3 regions of the Nonomuraea sp. NPDC049158 genome follow, and region 3 is predicted to be linked to each of the others. Evidence: riboswitches for the same ligand, from Rfam matches in the RefSeq annotation. Region 3 holds a riboswitch; each other region holds the start of a gene.
The links. A riboswitch is a leader RNA that binds a small molecule or an ion and turns the genes downstream of it on or off. The one in region 3 is predicted to bind cobalamin.

Region 1: it holds a riboswitch for cobalamin, as region 3 does, so the genes downstream of both, AB0B61_RS50300 (ABC transporter substrate-binding protein) here and cobN (cobaltochelatase subunit CobN) in region 3, are expected to answer to the same signal.
Region 2: it holds a riboswitch for cobalamin, as region 3 does, so the genes downstream of both, AB0B61_RS36300 (ribonucleoside-diphosphate reductase subunit alpha) here and cobN (cobaltochelatase subunit CobN) in region 3, are expected to answer to the same signal.

The regions. Positions count from the first base shown of each region.
Region 1 is NZ_JBEZDM010000045.1:55,691-59,951, reverse strand. It holds gene AB0B61_RS50305 (iron ABC transporter permease) at 1-209, opposite strand, end outside; gene AB0B61_RS50300 (ABC transporter substrate-binding protein) at 221-1,189, opposite strand; cobalamin riboswitch at 1,262-1,382, opposite strand; gene AB0B61_RS50295 (Gfo/Idh/MocA family oxidoreductase) at 1,390-2,253, opposite strand; gene AB0B61_RS50290 (SDR family oxidoreductase) at 2,539-3,354, opposite strand; gene AB0B61_RS50285 (cytochrome P450) at 3,351-4,261, opposite strand, start outside.
Region 2 is NZ_JBEZDM010000021.1:160,934-165,194, reverse strand. It holds gene AB0B61_RS36305 (ribonucleotide-diphosphate reductase subunit beta) at 1-138, opposite strand, end outside; gene AB0B61_RS36300 (ribonucleoside-diphosphate reductase subunit alpha) at 165-2,336, opposite strand; cobalamin riboswitch at 2,462-2,656, opposite strand; gene AB0B61_RS36295 (tripartite tricarboxylate transporter substrate-binding protein) at 2,661-3,626, opposite strand; gene AB0B61_RS36290 (SAM-dependent methyltransferase) at 3,733-4,261, opposite strand, start outside.
Region 3 is NZ_JBEZDM010000062.1:14,454-18,714, reverse strand. It holds gene cobN (cobaltochelatase subunit CobN) at 1-1,912, opposite strand, end outside; cobalamin riboswitch at 1,947-2,135, opposite strand; gene cobG (precorrin-3B synthase) at 2,164-3,369, shown strand; gene AB0B61_RS55060 (precorrin-8X methylmutase) at 3,407-4,027, shown strand; gene AB0B61_RS55055 (precorrin-2 C(20)-methyltransferase) at 4,033-4,261, shown strand, end outside.

The DNA.
Region 1 (4,261 bases), on a different contig from region 3:
CCGACCACGGCCGCCACCAGCACCCTGGGCAGCCGCAGCTCGAACAGCAGCCCCTTCTCCACGGGTGCCAGCCCCGAGTCCACGTTCACGTACGGCAGCCAGTCGAGGGCCTGGAGCACCACCTGCCACGGCGAGATGTCGGCGGCCCCGCCGAGCAGCCCGGCGACCATGGAGACGGCGAGCACGGCCAGCGCGCCCGCCGTCCACATCGGTCTGGACCTCACTGGCGGGTGGCCGCCTTGCCGACGGCGTCACTGATGGTCTGCGCCAGGTCGACGACCCGCGGGCCCCAGCGCGAGGCGATGTCGTCGTCGAGCTGGATCACCTGGTCGCCCTTGACGGCCGACAGTCCCTTCCAGCCGGGGCGCTTGGCCAGCGTGTCCTTGCTCTGCTGGCAGCACTTCACGTCCGCCAGGAAGATCAGGTCGGGGTCGGCCTGGGCGACGAACTCCGCCGACAGCTTGGGGTAGCCGCCCGCCGGGTCCGGCGCCTTGTCGGCGATGTTGGTGAGGCCGAACATGGCGTAGATCTGCCCGATGAACGTACTGGACGTCGCCGCGTAAGGGGTCTGGTCGAGTTCGTGGTAGTAGGTGAGCTTCTTGTCCTTGGGGGCGTTCGCCGAGAGCTTGTCCAGGGACGTCTTCATGCCTGTCACGACTTGTCCGGCCTTTTCGGTGTTGCCGGTGGCGGCACCGAGGTCGGCGATCTCGTCGTACGCCTCGTCGAGCTTGGTGGCGGCGGGCTCCAGCAGGACCGGCACGTTCACCTTGCCCAGCTCCGCGACGATCTTGTCGATGTCGTTGGAGACGATGACCAGGTCGGGCTTCTGGGCGACGATGGCCTCGACGTTCGGCTTGAAGCCGGACAGGTCGGTCTTGGGGACACCGGCCGGGTAGTTGGACTGGTCGTCCACCGCGATGACCTGCGGGCCCGCGCCGATGGCGAAGAGCGTCTCGGTGTGGCTGGCGGAGAGCGAGACGATCCGCTCCGGCCTCTTGGCGATGGTGACCTTGCCGTTGCCCGCCTCGACCGTCACGGGGAAGGCGGCGGAACTGGTCGAGCCGGTCGTGCCGGTGGAGCCGGTGGGGCTCGCGGGTGACGGGGTGGTGGTAGTGCTGGTCTGACCGCATCCGGTCAGAACGAGCGTTCCCAGCAGCGCGCCCGCGAAGGCCGTGCGTACGGGCCTCACGAGAAGTCCTTTCACACTGTCGGAACCGAGAGACCCGCTTGAGAGCGACGGATCACCCTTTTCCACGAGGGTTGATGACGTCAGCGCGGAGGCAGGCGACCTGGCTATGACAGTTGCGGGACAGCGCCGGACTCGCACCGGACTTCGCTGCAACTCTGCGCGTCGGACAGACGCTATCAATGCGCCAGATGGGCGTTAAGTCAAGGGGTGCCCAATTGGGCTTCCGCCTCGGCGATGATCTCCTGCAACCTGAGCCCGTGGGCCGCGTCCAGCGGGTGGCCGCCGCCCTGGCGTACGGTCCGCGCGAACTCCTCGGCGAGGGTCTCGAACAGATCGTCGTCGTCACCGGGCAGCAGCGTCACGCTGCCGGTCCTGCCGTACACCGCGACGCCGGCCGGCGGCAGGTCACCGGCGGCGGCCATGCACATCGAAGCCTCGCTGACCGCGCCGCCCTCATGATCGAGCAACAGTCCGGTCCAGCCGAGCGGGTTGCCGTGCGCGCGTACGCCGATCACCCGGCCGAGCGCGGCGTCGAGCAGATCGACCACGTGCGGCCCGACGTCCAGGAGCGCCCCGCGCTCGAGCCGCCACGGGGTGCCGAACGGGTGGTCGCCCAGCAGAACATTGGAGATGTTCGCGGCGTGACCGCCGAACGCCTCGATATCCGCGCAGCGCGCCAGGAACTCCCTGACCGACTTCATATAACGCATGCTGAGCACCATCTGGGAGGCCACACCGGCCTCCCGCACGGCGTCGGCGAGCCGCCGCGCGTTCTCCAGCGAGTCGGCGAGCGGCTTCTCCAGCAGCAACGCCTTCCCGGCCCGCGCCGCACGTACCCCCAATTCGGCCTGTACGCCCGGCGGCACGCAGAACGCCACGGCCTCGCACGCGTCGAACAACTCCTCGACCCGCTCGAACACCGGCGCCCCCAGCCGGGCGGCGGCCTCCGGACGCCGGGCCCACACCCCGGCGAACCGGAGATGCGGACTCTTGGCCAGCATGGGCGCGTGCGCCCGCTCCGCCCACGGCCCCGCCCCGACCAACCCGACCGACACCGGCTCCATTCATCCCCCTTGATCCGCCACAACCCTATTGCGGCGCCCATGAATGTTCTCCGGGTATCCGGTCTTCCGCTCCCGGGGAGAAGGCATCCCTCTACAGGGGCCCGACCACGAGGGATCGTCTTCCTCCGCTCGCCCGAAGCGGGTACGCCTCTAAGGACCCCAGCCACCACGGACCGTTTCTTCCTCTCCCCCGAAGGGCGAATCCTCTAAAGGACCCCAGCCACCACAGACCGTCACAGGAGGTCGAGACGGTCGTGTGACGAACCACCCCGGAGAACCCGGGGGTCACTCCGCCGCGTCGCGCCATTGGCGCAGGGCGTGCTCGGGGCGGTGGGCCAGGGTGCCGGAGTCGATGACGATCGTCTGTCCGGTGATGCACCGCGACTCACCCGAGGCGAGGAAGGCGACGAGGTCGGCCACGTCGTCCGGGGTGCAGGCCCAGGGCAGCAGCCGCTCGGCCGCCTTGTCGGCCAGCCGCTCCCGGCCCAGGGCCTGTGCGGCGGCGTCGGTCAGGACCAGGGCGGGCGCGACGGCGTTGCAGCGGATGCCGCGTGAGCCGTACTTGGTGGCCACGTACCGCACGAAACCGGTCAGCGCCGCCTTGGAGGTGCCGTACGCGACGTGCGCGACGTCACCCAGCAGGCCCGAGACCGACGAGGTGACGACGAAGGCGCCGCCGTCGGCCATCACGGGGGCCGCGTGCTTGACCATGAGCAGGCAGCCGCGCAGGTTCACCGCCATCGTGCGGTCCCAGACGGCGACGTCGAGGTCCTCGAGATCGTGGTCGCGGCCGTAGGTGCCGGGACCGAGCGCGGCGGCGTTGGAGTGGACGACGTCCAGGCGGCCGAACGAGGCGAGCAGCTCGCCGATCGCCCCGGCCACCTGCTTCTCGTCCGACACGTCGCAGACGAGCGCCGCGGCCGTGCCGCCCCTGGCGCGGATGGCGGTGGCGACCGACTTGGCGCCCGCCGCGTTCACGTCCAGGACGCCCACGCAGGCGCCCTCGGCGGCCAGGCGCGCCGCGCACGCCGCGCCGATGCCCGACCCCGCGCCCGTCACCAGGGCCACCCGCCCGTCGAACCGGCCCGGCGCGCCACTCACCACGTCACCCGCAGGGCTGTCAGTCCCCGGCCCACGATGGACTTGCGGTAGACGATGGGTTCGTCGGCGAGTCTGAGGGTGGGCAGGCGGCGGCCGAGCACCTCGAGCGCGGTGCGGAGTTGCAGACGGCCGAGCGCGGCGCCCACGCAGAAGTGGATGCCGTAGCCGAACACCATGTGGGCGTCGGCGTTGGCCCGGTCGATGACGAACCGGTCCGGGTCGGGGAAGACGGTCTCGTCGTGGGCGGCGGAGTCGGTGGAGAGGAGCACCAGCGACTTCTCCGGAATTGTCACGTCGTGGAGAGAAATATCCGTGGTGGCGTACCGGAACGAACCGAGAGAAGCGCCGTCGATACGCATGCACTCCTCGACCGCGTTCTGGATCAGCGGCGGCGCGACCGGCCAGGCGTCCTCGCGCAGCAGTCGCAGGACGCTGTTGGCGAGCTGGTTCGGCACGGTGTCGTTGCCGCCGAGCAGGATCGTGGAGATCAGCTCCACCACCTCGCGGTGACTGAGCTCGGAGCCGATCAGTGAGGTCATGAGCGAGGTGAAGTCGTCGCGCGGCTCCTTGGCCCGGGACGCGACCAGCCGATCCACGTAATCCAGATATGTCAGGAAACTGTCGGCCAGTTCGAGCTGGCGGTCGGGCGGCTGCGGCGACAGGAAGAGCTGGAACCAGTCCTTCACATGCGCCTGTACGAAGCCCTCGTCCGACTCGGGCACCCCGATGAACCGGGCGGTCAGCTTGATCGACGGCTCGTGCCCGATCTCGGACACGAAGTCGGCCTCGCCTCTGGGCGCCACGCGGTCGAGCAGGTCCTCGTTGAGCCGCCGGAAGTGCTGCTCCATGGCCGAGACCGCCCGTGGCGTGAACGCCTTCGACACCGAACGCCGCAGCCTGGTGTGGT
Region 2 (4,261 bases), on a different contig from region 3:
GGCCAGGTCGGCGAGGTCGGAGTGCAGCTCCACCTCCTCGACGGTCCAGGTGTTGCGGATCGCGGCGCGATAGCGCTCGTAGAAGTCCGGGTAACGCATGGGGCGCAGGGTCAGGTCCATGCCAGGGTCGAGCAGCATTGCGGGGGTCTCCGTTCGAGGGGCTACTACTGGCAGGCTTCGCAGGTTTCCGGGTTCTCCAAGGAGCAGGCGACGGCGTCGAGCGCGATCGTCGTCTGGGCGATCCGGGTGGCCGGGCGCGAGCGCAGGTAGTAGGTGGTCTTCAGGCCCTGCTTCCAGGCATAGGCGTACATCGAGGACAGCTTCCCGATCGTCGGGCTGGCCATGAACAGGTTGAGCGACTGCGACTGGTCGATGTACGGCTGGCGGGCCGCGGCCAGGTCGATGAGCGCCTTCTGCGGCAGCTCCCAGGCCGTGCGGTACAAGGTCTTGAGGTCGTCGGGGAGGCCGGCGATGTCCTGGACCGAGCCGTCCGCCCGCTTGAGGTCGTCGCGCATCCGCTGCGTCCACAGCCCGCGGGCCTGCAGGTCGGCCACCAGGTAGCGGTTGACCTGGAGGAACTCCCCTGACAGCGTCTCGCGCTTGAACACGTTGGACACCTGCGGCTCGATGCACTCGTAGCACCCGGCGATGGAGGCGATGGTCGCGGTCGGGGCGATGGCGACCATCAGCGAGTTACGCAGCCCGGTCGCGGCGATCTTCGCGCGCAGCTCCGCCCAGCGCGGCCACGCGGCGGCGCCGTAGTGGTCGGGGTGCAGGACGCCGCCCGCCGCCCTGGTCTCCTCGTACGACGGATGCCGGCCGCGCTCCACGGCCAGGTCGGCGGAGGTGTCGTAGGCGGCCAGCGCGATCTCCTCGGCGACGCGGGTCGACAGCCCGAGCGCCTCGGGCGAGTCGAACGGCAGCCTGAGCGCGAAGAAGACGTCGGCCAGGCCCATCACGCCGAGCCCGATCGGCCGCCAGCGCTTGTTGGCCGCCTCGGCCTGGGCGGTCGGGTAGAAGCCCAGGTCGATGGTCCGGTCCAGGAAGCGCACCGCCGTACGGACGGTGGTGCGCAGCCGGGCCCAGTCGACGCCCTCGGCGGTCAGGTGGGCGGCGAGGTTGATCGAGCCGAGGTTGCACACCGCCGTCTCGCCGTCGCTGGTGACCTCGAGGATCTCGGTGCACAGGTTGGACAGGTGGATGACGTTCTCGGGCCGGGCCGTCTGGTTGGAGGTGCGGTTGGCGGCGTCCTTGAAGGTCATCCAGCCGTTGCCGGTCTGGGCGAGAGTACGCATCATCCGGCCGTAGAGGCTCCGGGCGGGCAGCTGCCGGACGTAGCGGCCGTCGGCCTCGTAGGCGCGGTAGGCGCGGGTGAACGCCTCGCCGTACAGGTCGGTGAGGTCGGGGACCTCCTTGGGGTCGAACAGCGACCAGACCTCGTCGGCCTCCACCCGCCGCATGAACTCGTCCGGCACCCAGTTGGCCAGGTTGAGGTTGTGCGTACGCCGGGCGTCCTCGCCCGTGTTGTCACGCAGCTCCAGGAACTCCTCGACGTCGGCGTGCCAGGTCTCCAGGTAGACGCAGGCCGCGCCCTTGCGGCGGCCGCCCTGGTTGACGGCGGCGACGGAGGAGTCGAGCGTACGCAGCCAGGGCACGATGCCGTTGGAGTGCCCGTTGGTGCCCCTGATGAGGGATCCGCGCGAGCGCACCCGGGTCCACGAGATGCCGATGCCCCCGGCGTACTTCGACAGCCTGGCCACCTGCCCGTAGCGGTCGTAGATCGACTCGAGCTCGTCGCGCGGCGAGTCGAGCAGGAAGCACGACGACAGCTGCGGCCGGCGCGAACCCGAGTTGAACAGCGTCGGCGAGCTCGGCAGGTACGACAGCGTGGACATGAGGCCGTACAGCTCGGCGGCCTCGGCGACCGTCTCCGACAGACCGCAGGCCACGCGCAGCAGGAAGTGCTGCGGCCGTTCGAGCACCGTCCGCGACTCCGGGTGCCGCAGCAGGTAGCGGTCATAGACCGTACGCAGGCCGAAGTACTCGAAGCGGTCGTCCGCCTCGCCGGAGACGAGCGCGTCGAGCTCGGCGGCGTGCGCGCCGACGAACGCGGCGAGCGAGTCCTGGATCAGCCCGGCGGCGTGGGTGGCGGCGATGGACTCGGAGAAGGTCCGCACGCCGTGCCCGGCCGCCTCGTCGGCGATCTCCTCGGCCAGGAGCCGGGCGGCGAGCCGGGAGTTCGCCGGATCGGTGATCACCCGGGCGGCGGCCTCCTCGATCGCCAGCCGCCGGTCAATGGCGACCGGCCGACCATCAGTCTCAATGATCTGCGTCACGTGCTCTCTCCTCGCGAGCTCATCCCCGTGAGGGCGCGCGAGAGCACGACGGCCCTGGAATCCCCGGCCGCGACGCCCCCGGCCCTCCCTCGAGGCCATGGACACTTCGATGGGCGGAGCCGGCCGGCTCCCCCAACGTCACCGGCAGGTCTTCGGGCTCGCGGGCATGGTCGAGGCTTCCTACTGGCCGTCGCTTCCCGGAAGTCTCCAGTGCTCGTGACGGCGGTCGTTCCCGCTCACCGCTGCGGGGCAGCCCCGGAATCGCACCGGGTTCCCTTTTGCTCCGCCCCGAGGGGCGAACCAGCGACGAGCAGGATCCTACATCTAGTGGCCGTTGGCGCAACTACCCCAGCATGTTGTGTCGCCCGCGTCGAGCATGCCCAGATCGCGGAGCACCGCCCTGGTCCTGCCGATCTCCGAGGCCAGCCACTGTTCGAAGTCGTCGCCGCTGAGCGGGAGCGAGGTCCATCCCTCCGCCCGGCAGGCCGCCCGCCACGAGTCGGACCCCGTGACCTCGTCGCAGAGCCGGATGGCGATGGCCTTCCCGTCGTCGGACATGCCCTCGGGCCCCACGGCCGCGCACCAGTCGGCGAAGTCCACCCGTACCCCGCACTCCAGCAGGCTCGGCGCCTCGATGCCGTCCACCCGGCGCGCGCTGGAGACGGCGAGCACCCTGACCAGGCCCTTGCCGATGGCGCGGCGCCAGTCCGCGAGCGTGCCGGTCGCCGCGGCGGCCTTGCCGCCCAGGAGCGCGGCCGCAGCCTCCTCGCTGCCGGGAAAGCCGGTGTAGTCGACCTGCCGGGTGTCGGCGCCGAGACCCTTGGCGATCAGCCCGAACAGCAGGTGGTCGGGCTCGCCCTGCGGTCCGCCCGTCAGCGGCGTGCGGTCGGGGTGGGCGACCAGTTGCGCGCCGAACTGGTCGAAGGTGGCGAACTTGGAGTGGGCGGGCACCACCACCACCTCGATCTGGCCGGTGAGCCGGGCCAGCGGCGTGGCGGTGTCGAGCAGCGACAGCCCGTTGTTGAGCTCGGTCGCGGCCAGCGCGGGCAGCCCGGTGACGGTGATCCGGGTGACGGGCGGGGTGCCGGAGACCGGGAAACCGGCGTCGCGGGCGGTCTTGACGAGCGCTTTGGTGACGCGGGCCCAGCGTCCGGCGCCGGGGACGATCGCGAAGCGCCCCGAGAGGCCGGCCGCGCTGACGGCACGTCCGCCGAGGCTCCCCTCCGTGCCACATCCTGTCGCGCAGGCCGCCACCGCCAGCCCGAGCGCGAAGAACCCCCGTCGGCGCATGGCGTCCTCCCCTCGCACCCCATTAACTACCCCACGTCACTGACACTTAACGCACTGTTACACATCAGGGTTGTGATTATCTGGGATCACGAAAAGTCGGGAAGAACTATGAAGTTTTCTCGCCCACACCGACGAGCAGGTACGACGGCAGCGAGGGCTCGCTGACCAGCCTGGGCCGGTCGGGCCGCCAGTCCGGGGCGTGCACCAGGCCCGGCTCGACCAGCGCGAAGTCCCCGAAGAACGCCCGGATCTCCCTCGGCGTCCGGTCGGTGCCGGCCCCGGCCGGCGTGGGCCGGCGCAGCGGCGTGGCGCCCTCGTCGAACCGCCCCCGCGAGGTCGCGTGGGTGAGCACCAGGTAGCTGCCGGGCGCCACCGCCTCGCGCAGCCTGGTCACCATCTTGCCCGGGTCGCGGGCGTCCGGGATGAAGTGCAGGATCGAGACCAGCAGGACGCCCACCGGCTCGTGCAGGTCGAGGAAGCGGGACGCCTGTGCCAGCACCTCGTCGGGGTCGAGCAGGTCGGCCTGGACGAAGACGGCCCGGCCCGCCTCCTCCAGCAGCGCCCTGGCGTGCGTGGCGACGACCGGGTCACGGTCGACGTAGACGACTTTCGCCTCCGGCGCCACCTCGTGCACG
Region 3 (4,261 bases):
CGTCGAACTCGGTGTCGTGCGGCCGATCCGCCAGCCCGAGGTCGTGGTCGAGCCGGGCGGCCTGGATCAGTGTCCAGATCTGGGCGCGGATCGCGGGGAGCTTGGCCGGGTCCATGGCGGCGATGGTGGCGTGCTCGTCCAGGAGCTGTTCCAGCCGGGCGATGTCGCCGTACGTCTCCGCCCGCGCCATCGGCGGCACCATGTGGTCCACCAGCACCGCGTGCGCCCGCCGCTTGGCCTGGGTGCCCTCGCCCGGATCGTTGACCAGGAACGGGTAGATCAGCGGCAGGTCGCCGATGGCCGCGTCGGTGGCGCACGAGGCGGACATACCGGCCGACTTGCCCGGCAGCCATTCCAGGTTGCCGTGCTTGCCCACGTGCACCATCGCGTGCGCGCCGAACTCGGCCGACAGCCAGCGGTAGGCGGCCAGGTAGTGGTGGCTGGGCGGCAGGTCGGGGTCGTGGTAGATGGCGATCGGGTTGTCGCCGAAGCCGCGCGGCGGCTGGACCATCACCACCACGTTCCCGGCGCGCAGCGCCGCCAGGACGATGTCGCCGTCATGGACGAACAGCTCGCCGGGCGGGGGTCCCCAGTGCCGCTCGATCCCGGTGCGCAGGGCGGCGGGGAGCGTACGGTACCAGCGCTCGTAGGTGGCGGCGGGGATGCGTACCGGATTGCCCGCCAGGTGCTCCTCGGTCAGCCAGTCCTGGTCCTGGCCGCCCGCGGCGATGAGCGCGTGGATGAGCGCGTCGCCGTCCTGCTCGGCCACGCCGGGGAAGCCCTCGCCCAGGTCGTAGCCCGCTTCGGCGAGCCGGGCCAGCAGCCGTACGGTGCTGGCGGGGGTGTCCAGGCCGACGGCGTTGCCGACGCGGGAGTGCTTGGTCGGGTACGCCGACAGCATCACCACCAGCCGCCGCCCGCCGGGCGGGGTGTGGCGCAGCAGCCCGTGGCGTACGGCGATGCCCGCCACCCGCGCGGCCCGCTCCGGGTCGGCGACGTAGACGGTCAGCCCGTCCGGGTCGATCTCCTTGAAGGAGAACGGAACCGTGATGATCCGCCCGTCGAACTCGGGGATGGCCACCTGCGAGGCGGCGTCCAGCGGCGAGAGGCCGTCGTCGTTGTCCTCCCACGCCTGCCTGGACGTGGTCAGGCACAGGCCTTGCAGGATCGGCACGTCGAGCGCGGCCAGCGCGCCCACGTCCCACGCCTCGTCGTCCCCGCCCGCGCCCGCCGTCGCGGGACGCGAGCCGCCCGCCGCCAGTACGGTCACCACCAGCGCGTCGGCGGCCCGCAGGGTGTCCAGCAGCTCGGGTTCGGCGGTACGCAACGAGGAGCAGAACACCGGCAGCGCCTGCCCGCCCGCCTCCTCGACGGCGGCGCAGAGCGTCTCGACGAAGGACGTGTTGCCCGCCATGTGGTGCGCCCGGTAGTAGAGCACCCCGATCACGGGCCCTTCCTGTGACCGTGCCTCGCGCTCCAGCCGCCCCCAGGACGGCGTGGGCTCCGGCGGCGCGAATCCGCGCCCGGTCAGCAGGACGGTGTCGGACAGGAAGGCGTGCAGCTCGGTCAGGTTGGCGGGCCCGCCGTGCGCCAGGTACGCGTGCGCGTCGGCGCAGACGCCGCCGCGTACCGTGGACAGCTCCATCAGCTCGGCGTCCGGCGCCTGCTCACCGCCCAGCACCACGACCGGACGGGGCCCGGCCAGCAGCGCGTCGAGCCCCTCCTGCCAGGCGCGGCGCCCGCCGAGCAGTCGTACGACGACCAGGTCGGCCCCCTCCAGCAGGCCGGGCAGATCGTCGGGGGCGAGCCGGGCGGGATTGCCCAGGCGGTAGGCGGCGCCACAGGCACGCGCGCTCAGCAGATCGGTGTCGGAGGTGGAGAGCAGCAGGACGGTACGGCTGTCGCCAGGCACGGCGCGATCCTCCCTCGGGGTCCTCGCCCCGGTCGTGGGTGTCGCGACGGCAGGAGTCTCCTGGCTCCCGGATCAGCGCTCACCCCGGCCTTCCCACCCGTTGCCGGGCAGTGGCCTGCGGTGGGGTTCGCTCCCCGGTCACAGTGGCGGGACCGCGCCGGATTCGCACCGGCTTCCTCCCTTTGCCATCGCCTACCCAGGAGCCTACGGCAGGATCAACCTCCACCAGAAGTGGCGTTACCATCCTCATCGTGTCCATAGCCGACTTTTCCGGACGGGTCCGGCCCGACGCCTGTCCGGGAGCGCTCCAGGTGCACGAGGCCGCCGACGGGCCGCTGGCCCGGGTCCGCCTGCCCGGCGGCGCGATCTCCGGCGGGCAGCTCCGCGAGCTGGCGGCCTGCGCGGCTGAGCTGGGCTCCGGGGTGGTCGAGCTCACGTCGCGGGCGAACGTACAGGTGCGGGGTCTGCGCGCGCCGGCCGCCTTCGCCGAACGGATCGCCGCCGCCGGCCTGCTCCCCTCGGCCGCGCACGAACGGGTACGCAACATCGTCGCCTCACCGCTCGGCGGCCGCGGTCCCGCGGGTCTGCTGGACACGCAGCCCCTGGTGGAGGCGCTGGACCTGGCTCTGTGTGCGCGGGCGGGGCTGGCCGGGCTGCCGGGGCGCTTTCTGTTCGCGCTGGACGACGGCACGGGTGACATGCGGCAACTGGCCGCTGATGTCACTCTCGTGCCTGCGGCGGCGGGCGGTGACGCCTGGGTGTCGCTGCTGCTGGCGGGCGTGGACACCGGGCTTGTCGTGGCTCGTGACGCGGCGGTCGGGCAGCTGATCGCCGCCGCCGAAGCGTTCCTCGACGAACGGGAGCGCGGCCTTTCCGATCGTGACCGGGCCGCGTGGCGGATCGCGGAGTTAGCGGACGGCCCTGCCCGGATCGCCGCCCACCTGGGCGCGGCGGACGACCGGGCGACGACCGCCATGGACGCCTCCCCTGTCTCCCCTGCCCGTCGCCCCGGACCTGTCGATCAGCGGGACGGCCGTGTGGCGCTGGAGGCCGTGGTGCCGCTCGGGCGGCTGTCCGCCGCTCAGGTACGCGCGATCGCCGACACCGCCGACGACGGTGGGGCGGTTCCCGTACGGCTGACGCCGTGGCGGACGGTCGTCCTGCTGGACCTGTCCCCCGCCGCGGCCGAGCGGGCGGTGCGGCAGCTGTCCACGGCCGGGCTGGTGACCGATCCGGCATCTCCCTGGGTCGGCGTGAGTGCCTGCACCGGACGTCCCGGCTGCGCCAAATCGCTGGCGGACGTGCAGGAGGACGTACGGCGGTGGGTGGCGACCCTGGACGCGCCCGCTGCGACGCCGGTGCACTGGGCCGGTTGCGAGCGGCGCTGCGGACTGCCCCGCGGCCGAGTGCTCCAGATGGTGGCCACCGCCGACGGATACGAGGAGCGGCTGCCGTGATAGTGGCCGGCTTCGACCGATACGAGGAAAGGCAGCAGTGACCGACTACCTGCGCGACGGCGCCGAGATCTACCGGCGCTCGTTCGCGACCATCCGTGCCGAGGCCGATCTCACCGGGATGCCCCCGGATGTGGCCCAGGTGGCGGTGCGGATGATCCACGCGTGTGGCATGACCGACCTCGTCGCCGACCTGGACTGGTCGCCTGCGGTGGTCGTCCGGGCCCGCGAGGCGCTGCGACGCGGCGCGCCCGTGCTGTGCGACGCGCAGATGGTCGCCTCCGGCGTCACCAGGCGCAGACTGCCCGCCGACAACGACGTGGTGTGCACTCTGGGCGAGCCAGGCGTGCCGGAGCTGGCCGAACGCCTCGGCACCACCCGCAGCGCCGCCGCCCTGGAGTTGTGGCGCGACCGGCTGGAGGGCGCGGTGGTGGCGATCGGCAACGCCCCGACGGCCCTGTTCCGGCTGCTCGAACTGGTCGCCGAGGGGGCAGGCAGACCGGCGGCGGTGCTCGGCGTGCCGGTCGGCTTCATCGGCGCGGCCGAGTCCAAGCGGGCCCTGGCCGACAGCGACCTGGAATACCTGGTGGTGCACGGGCGCCGCGGCGGCAGTGCGATGACGGCGGCGGCGGTCAACGCCATCGCGAACGAGACGGAGTGACGGCGATGACGGGACGACTGTACGGGGTCGGACTGGGCCCGGGAGACCCGGAGCTGGTCACGGTCAAGACGGCCCGGCTGATCGGCGAGGCGGACGTGATCGCCTACCACGCCGCCAGGCACGGCCGCAGCATCGCCCGCTCGATCGCGCTGCCGTACCTGCGGGAGGGGCAGATCGAGGAGCTGCTGCTGTACCCGCTGACCACGGAGACCACCGACCACCCCGGCGGCTACC